2 regions of the Ureibacillus sp. MALMAid1270 genome follow, and region 2 is predicted to be linked to the other one. Evidence: riboswitches for the same ligand, from Rfam matches in the RefSeq annotation. Region 2 holds a riboswitch; the other holds the start of a gene.
What was found. A riboswitch is a leader RNA that binds a small molecule or an ion and turns the genes downstream of it on or off. The one in region 2 is predicted to bind glycine.

Region 1 (3,736 bases), on a different contig from region 2:
GATGCATGTCACTTCCTACTAATCTATCAGAAGCAAAGTCAATTATTGAACTGTCCATTGAAAATGGCATTAATTATTTTGATACTGCCGATTTGTATGATAAAGGAATCAATGAAGAGATCGTTGGTCAATGTTTAAAACCTTTTCGCCATGAAGTCATCGTTGCAACAAAGGTTGGTAATGTATGGAATGAGGACGGAAATGGTTGGCATTGGGATGCTTCCCCTAAGCATATTGAAGAAGGCTTGAAAGATAGTTTGCGCCGATTACAAACAGATTACATTGACATTTACCAGCTCCATGGAGGTACTAAAGAAGATTCGTGGGACGAGATCATCGAATCATTTGAAAAGTTGAAAAAAGATGGCCTTATTCGTGAATATGGTATTTCATCGATTCGTCCAAACGTATTTATTCCATTCGTCCAAAACAGTTCTGCAGTCTCAAACATGATGCAATATAGTCTTCTCGACCGTAGACCAGAAGAATGGTTTGAATCTATTCAACAAGCGGGCACTTCAGTTGTTACACGTGGGTCGATTGCTAAAGGCTTACTAACAAATGAGTGGAAATCACGGGTTGAGCAATCGAAAGGCTATATGTCATATTCAAAAGAGGAATTAGTAGAAGTATTGCAAAAAATCGAGGAAGAATTTGGTGACATTCATGCAGCTGCACTTGCATTTAACCTTAGTCATCCAGTCATTGCTTCCACTGTCATAGGTGCAAGAAATGAAAAGCAGCTTCTTGATAATATTGCCGCATATAAAACAGCTCAACAGATAAAGAATGTAGAGCTACTAAAAAATATCGTTAAGCAAGACATGTACGAAGAGCACCGATGAAAAAATATTTATTACTTTTAGCGGTTGGGTTGCTCATACTTTTCGTATTTTCGAACACCACTTATGAACAGCAAACGCTAGTTCCATCATTAAGAACGATTTTAGCTGATCAACCTTTCTATGATTTGTTAAGCAAAATTGAACTTTCCTATTGGGGAAAAACCATTTCCGTAGAAACTCGTGGCTATTTTTACTTTATTGAATTCTTAATTCGAAAAAGTTTTCACTTCATTGGTTTTGGTCTATTAGCGAGCTTGTTTTATATAGTCTATAGAAAATTCAAATTAAAACTAGCTGTCATATACGCAATACTTACAACTTTTACTCTCGCCTGCCTTGATGAATACCGACAAACCTTTCTTGCTGGTAGAACAGGCGCTTTCCAAGATGTTTTGCTTGATACAACTGGGGCTATTACTTTTATTGTTATATTAAAAATACTATTTTCATTAAGAGAATATATCAAAAATAGAAAAATGAACTCAATGACGAACTGACAATTTTTTGTCAGTTTTTTTATGTTTTCGGTTGGAAGTATCGATTTCTCTCACTATTCTTATTTATTACATTATTCACTGTTTCACCCTATTGCAATTCTTTTATGTACTTGTAATTACTTTACTAGAAGCATTAAAATAGTTTCGTAGTATTGTAAGTTTGATAAATAACTGTTATATTCACTATAAATTCAATTGCAAGGTGAGTTGTACAATTGAATTCAATTACATATAGTGCGATGAAGGCTATGGGGGGACTATAGCTGGAGCAATTTCTGGAGAGTTCGCATTACGCGACGCCGAAGGGTTCACAATCTCAGGCAAAAGGACAGAAGCTAGAAACGAATATTAAATGAAATGATGCATTTACATTTATTTATTCCTCTTCTTCGACTTTTCAGAGATGGTATCCTACCATCTCTTTTTTTATTTTCTTGGAGGGACATTGGGGACAGGCTTTCTGTCCCAGTTCTTGTTTGCGACACAGGGGGGTCACATCATAAATGTCCAATTAGGATACAGAAATCGTGAATCCATCAGAAATGCATTGTTTAGTAATATTAGCAGCAAAATAGCAAATCTAATATTTTTGGAGGCATTCTAATGGCACAGCAAGAGTTAAAACGAGAATTGAAAAACCGACATGTTCAATTGATTGCTATTGGTGGAACGATTGGTACAGGTTTATTTTTAGGATCAGGAGCAGCGATAGAAAAAGCCGGTCCGTCCGTCCTATTTGTATATTTAATCATTGGTGTGGCGCTATTTTTTGTAATGCGCTCATTAGGTGAAATGTTATTATCAAACTCACGCTATTCATCTTTTACAGATTTCGCTACAGATTATTTAGGTGACTGGGCAGGATTTATCACAGGATGGACTTACTGGTTTTGTTGGATTATGACTGCTATGGCAGATATTATTGCGGTTGGTGTTTATGTTCGACACTGGTTTGACATTCCTCAATGGATCCCTGCAATCCTATGTTTAATAATTTTATTAGCCTTGAATTTATTAACTGTAAAATTATTTGGAGAGTTAGAGTTTTGGTTCGCTATTATTAAAGTAATTACGATAGTTGCATTAATAATTATAGGAATTGTGATGATTATTACTGGATTCCAAACAGATACAGGCTATGTGTCAGTTTCAAATTTATGGGAACATGGTGGTTTCTTCCCGAATGGTATTTCAGGATTTTTATTCGCCTTCCAAATGGTAGTATTCGCATTTGTAGGGGTTGAATTAGTAGGGGTTTCTGCAGCTGAAACTGCGGATCCACAAAAAAATATTCCATCAGCGATTAATAAAATCCCTGTCCGCATCTTGCTATTTTATGTCGGAGCGATTTTCGTTATTTTATCTATCAACCCATGGACAGAGTTAAGTGCAGCAAATAGTCCATTTGTACAAGTGTTTACTTTGGTTGGGATTCCAGTAGCGGCTGGTATTATTAATTTCGTCGTCATTACATCTGCAGCTTCTGCCGGGAACAGTGGTTTATTCTCCACTAGCCGCATGATGTTTAACTTAAGTAAAAATAAACAAGGTCCAAAAGCATTCTCCAAGTTAAATAAAAATCACGTACCTGGAAATGCATTGATTGTTTCAGCGATCGTTGTTTCTGTTGGGGCTTTATTAAGCTATTTAGTACCTGAATCTGCTTTTAGCATTGTTACAACGATTAGTGCGATTTGTTTCATTTGGGTGTGGAGTATCATTTTGATTTCTCATTTAGTTTATTTGAAAAAACGTCCAGATTTACACAAAAAATCACATTTCAAAGCACCACTAACACCGTTCATTAACTATGTGGTACTAGTTCTATTCGTGGTGATTTTGGGAATTATGTTTGTTTCCGATGATACAAGACCGGCTTTACTGCTTACGCCGATTTGGTTTATTTTGTTGTTCTTTATTTATGGAATGAGGAAAGCAAAGAAGTAGTTTGTGAGGAATGGAATGAAGTATGGAGAAGCGTTTGTGCGCTTCTCTTTTTTGTTTTGTGGACGGATTGGGTGCGAAGTGGACTTCTATGTTACCTTTGAGGTGGAATTGTGAGCTGTTTGGGCACTGAGTACGGTTCTATGTTGCCTTTGAGGTGGATTTTCGGGATGTTTGGGCAGTGAGAGCCGCTCTATGTTACCTTTGAGGTGGATTTCGGGTCGATTTGGGCACAGAGAACGGGTCTATGTTACCTTTGAGGTGGATTTTCGGGCTGTTTGGGCACTTAGAGCCGCTCTATGTTACCTTTGAGGTGGATTACGGGTCGATTTGGGCACTTAGAGCCGCTCTATGTTACCTTTCAGGTGGATTTTCGAGCTGTTTGGGCACTGAGAGCCGCTCTATGTTACTTTTGAGGTGGATTTTCGAGCTGTTTGGGCACTGAGAACC
Region 2 (3,736 bases):
CAGATCTTGAAATAACATGATCAACGATAACAGGTTTATAGTGATTGTATACACCAGCTCCTAAGAATGATACATTCGTTTCTGTATCACTATTTTTTGAAGCAAGTTGTTTCAATTCTTTTAGTAATGCTGACTCTGATTTCGCCTCAGGAATGTTTAGTAATCCTTTAAAGCGAACTTTTTCAGGGATATCTGCAAATAACTCATCGATGCTTTGAATTCCTATAGTTTCAAGCATTTCTTTTTTATCATTTTCCGTCATCGGAAGATAGCGATGTACCATGTATTAATACCCTCTTTCCTTTTATTTAGCGCGTTTATAAAAAGGTGTTGCTACCGTTTTTGCTAATACTCGTTTATTTCGAATTTCAATTTCTACTTCAAGCCCTAGCTCAGTAAATTTTGAATCGATTAATGCTAAACCGACATTTCGTTTTGTAGATGGTAATTGAGTACCAGTTGTAATCTCACCGATTTCAACTCCATCTTTGAAAACCTTATATCCGTGGCGAGGAATACCTTTATCGATCATCTCAACACCAACAAGTTTCCGTGGTAATCCAGCTTCTTTTTGTGCTATTAAAGCTTTTTTACCAATAAAGTCACTTTCTTTTTGTAACTTTACAGCAAATCCGATACCAGCTTCTAATGGTGAAATATCTTTCGATAATTCTTGACCGTAAAGTGGTAAACCAGCTTCAAAGCGTAATGTATCACGAGCACCTAGACCAGCAGGAATTACTCCTTTGTCTTTACCAGCTTCTAAAATTTTTGACCATAAATCTACAATCGCTTCAGGTATACCATATAATTCAAAACCATCTTCCCCTGTGTAACCACTGCGAGAAACTAGTACATTGTTACCTGCAACATCAACATTATCTTTAAATTTGAAAGATTTAATCTCAGAAAGATCAGTTTCTGTTAAAGTTTGAAGTACTTCTTCAGATAATGGTCCTTGAAGTGCAATTTGAGCATACTCAGATGACTTATTTGTAATTGTTACGTCACCTTCTGCGTTACTAATCATCCAGTCGTAATCTTTTTCAATATTAGCTGCATTAACACATAGTAGATAGCGATTTTCTTCAAGGAAATAAACGATTAAATCGTCCACTACTCCGCCGTTCTCATAGCACATAGCATTATATTGTGCACCGCCGATTTGAATTTTAGAAATATCATTCGACAATAATTTTTGTAAGTAATTAAGGGCATCATTGCCTTCGACAAAAATCTCTCCCATATGTGAAACATCAAACAAACCTGCACGATTACGAACAGCATCATGTTCTTCTTTAATAGAAGAAAACTGAACTGGTAATTCCCAACCGCCAAAATCAATTGTTTTTCCACCAGATTTTGCATACTCTTCGAATAATGGTGTTCGTTTTAAATTGGTTTCCACAGTAAATCCCCCTTTAGATAATCATTACATTGAATGTTTAGTAGACAACTTTGAGAGATTCATAAAAAAAGGACAGACGAATCCCTCAAAAATCGAGGAATCCTCTGTCCTTGCACCTGAAAGTTACACCTAGTTAGACTTTTTGTGAAACTAAGCTTTCCTCTTTGGTGGCTGTATTTACATTACAATGTATTTAAGTTATCCATTATAGAAGAAATAACAGCACTCTCCAGAGACGCGTCCTGTACGAGTCTTTTTGCCTGAGAGATTCATAGATCACTACTTGCTCCTTCGGCGACGCTAATCTCATGATTCCTTGGTTAGAATGTCAGATGATTGAAAAAATTCTAATCAGCGTTACCACATTCAAAGGAATAACATTATGTTCACGTTCTCTCCACGTACATTCATCCGCACACTATTCAAAATTCAATGTACAAAACATTATTTACAGTCTATATCCTAACATTCAACCGGAGAAAAAGCCAATCTTTTTTTAAAATTAGACAAAAAGCGAACAATATAATTCTTAAGTACGACATTATTCGCCTTTTAACCGATTAACTTGGAAGGCAATATACTCAACGATTTGACGAATACTTCTATTCTCTGTTAACACTCTTATATGCCCTGCTAGGTGATAATATTTTTTTCTACTAAAATACAATTGCTCTAATTCATTTTTAGTCGATTTTTGTACGATTGGTCGATTTTTATCGTTTTTTACTCTCTTATAAATATCTTCAAAATTCGCATCTAGAAAGAATACTAAACCAGTTCTTCGCATTATTTTACGATTTTCTTCATTAACGGCAACGCCTCCACCTGTTGAAATAATACAGGCTTCATCTCGAAAATTAAGCAAAAAATCAGTTTCTAATTTTCTAAAATATTCTTCTCCATACTTCTCAAATATTTCGGGTATGGACATTCCTTGTTGTCTTACAATTTCACGATCCATATCGTAATACGGGAGTCTTAGGAAATAGCTCAATCTTCGTCCTATTACTGATTTCCCTGATCCCATAAAACCAACTAAATATATTTTCCGCATGTTCCACCTACTTTACTGCATGAGACTTATTTGCTATTTATTTCTGCTAGTAAGTTTATCGTAGCACGAACATTGACGAATTCCAATGAATTATAAATATTTATTTGCGATTGAAATGATTGTACATAGTATGCGATAAACGTAAGGCAAACGAACAATAAAAAAATTGCAATTAGAAATCCACTACCATTCTCATTCTTCATGTATTTGAACAAAGAATGATCTCTCCTTTACGATTCCGTTTGGGTATTTAACCATTACCTTTAGCTCAGGTTCTTGAAATTCAAATTTCAATCTTTGAATACCTATTAACAAAGGAACGTTTCCAACATTTCGAACTTGTTTTCTAATAACATCACTTAATTGACTAATTTGTATACTATCTCTGTCGCCTAGATAGGTAATTTCAATTTTATCTTCATTTCCTGTTACTTTTATTTCTTCAATTTGCTCTAAATACTGTTGAAAATCAGTAACAAAAAGTTCCCAAGTTGTATGTATATCTGTTAAATAGGTATTGTTTTGTTTTTGAATCCAAACCAAAATAAGGACAATTAATTGTGAAAATAAAATAAATACTACCAGATGATAGAGTGCTTCTAGCAATGTATATCCGTTTTTTATAGGACGCCTTCTTGACTGAAACATTTCATTTCTTCCTCATCTGTTAAGACATAATTTACACAAAGTTTTTGTCCATCATATATCCATTGGTAATGAATAAGGTCAATAATTTCTGAACCTGAAGAATTTCCTAAATGTGCTATCTGTTTAGCTGCATTATAGGCAACTTGAGATACATGTAAATCCAATTTCCTAACAAATAAAGATTCATTTAATTTTGCCATAAGGGGGATTAACGAACCGGTCAAAGTGAAGATAATCCCAACTATAAGTAAAGTTTCAACAAAGGAAACACCTCTATTGTTCAACAAATCTTAACCTCCCCTTTTCTATATTGACTATCACTTCGCGCTTACCAAAAGGTGTTTTAAATATCACCTTTCCAAAATCGGAAATTTCACCGTTATTATAGAATTTAATTTTTTTCAAATTACTTCCACTTTCAAGTGTTATTCCACTGGGGTATTCTTTTTCAAATACATAATTCGTTAAGTCATTGTGAATATGGCCTTTGTACCATTTATCTAAAAAAGTAATCGTTGTATGAGTTCCTTCCCTCATAGAAAGTGTTTGCATTCTTTGAATATCCAGTGAGACTTGTACCAAAAATTGATCAATCGCCTGTCTTTCAAAGGTTTTGATTGTCAATT

Region 1: linked by a shared signal. The riboswitch ahead of ACOQFO_RS14090 (amino acid permease) and the one ahead of gcvT (glycine cleavage system aminomethyltransferase GcvT) in region 2 are both predicted to bind glycine.

The regions. Positions count from the first base shown of each region.
Region 1 covers NZ_JBMIRP010000095.1:82,160-85,895, reverse strand. Annotated here, with positions in the region: gene ACOQFO_RS14100 (aldo/keto reductase) at 1-845, shown strand, start outside; gene ACOQFO_RS14095 (VanZ family protein) at 842-1,342, shown strand; glycine riboswitch at 1,608-1,684, shown strand; gene ACOQFO_RS14090 (amino acid permease) at 1,946-3,289, shown strand.
Region 2 covers NZ_JBMIRP010000097.1:83,274-87,009, reverse strand. Annotated here, with positions in the region: gene gcvPA (aminomethyl-transferring glycine dehydrogenase subunit GcvPA) at 1-283, opposite strand, end outside; gene gcvT (glycine cleavage system aminomethyltransferase GcvT) at 305-1,408, opposite strand; glycine riboswitch at 1,647-1,819, opposite strand; gene ACOQFO_RS15800 (shikimate kinase) at 1,950-2,462, opposite strand; gene comGF (competence type IV pilus minor pilin ComGF) at 2,655-3,110, opposite strand; gene ACOQFO_RS15790 (hypothetical protein) at 3,083-3,397, opposite strand; gene comGD (competence type IV pilus minor pilin ComGD) at 3,384-3,736, opposite strand, start outside.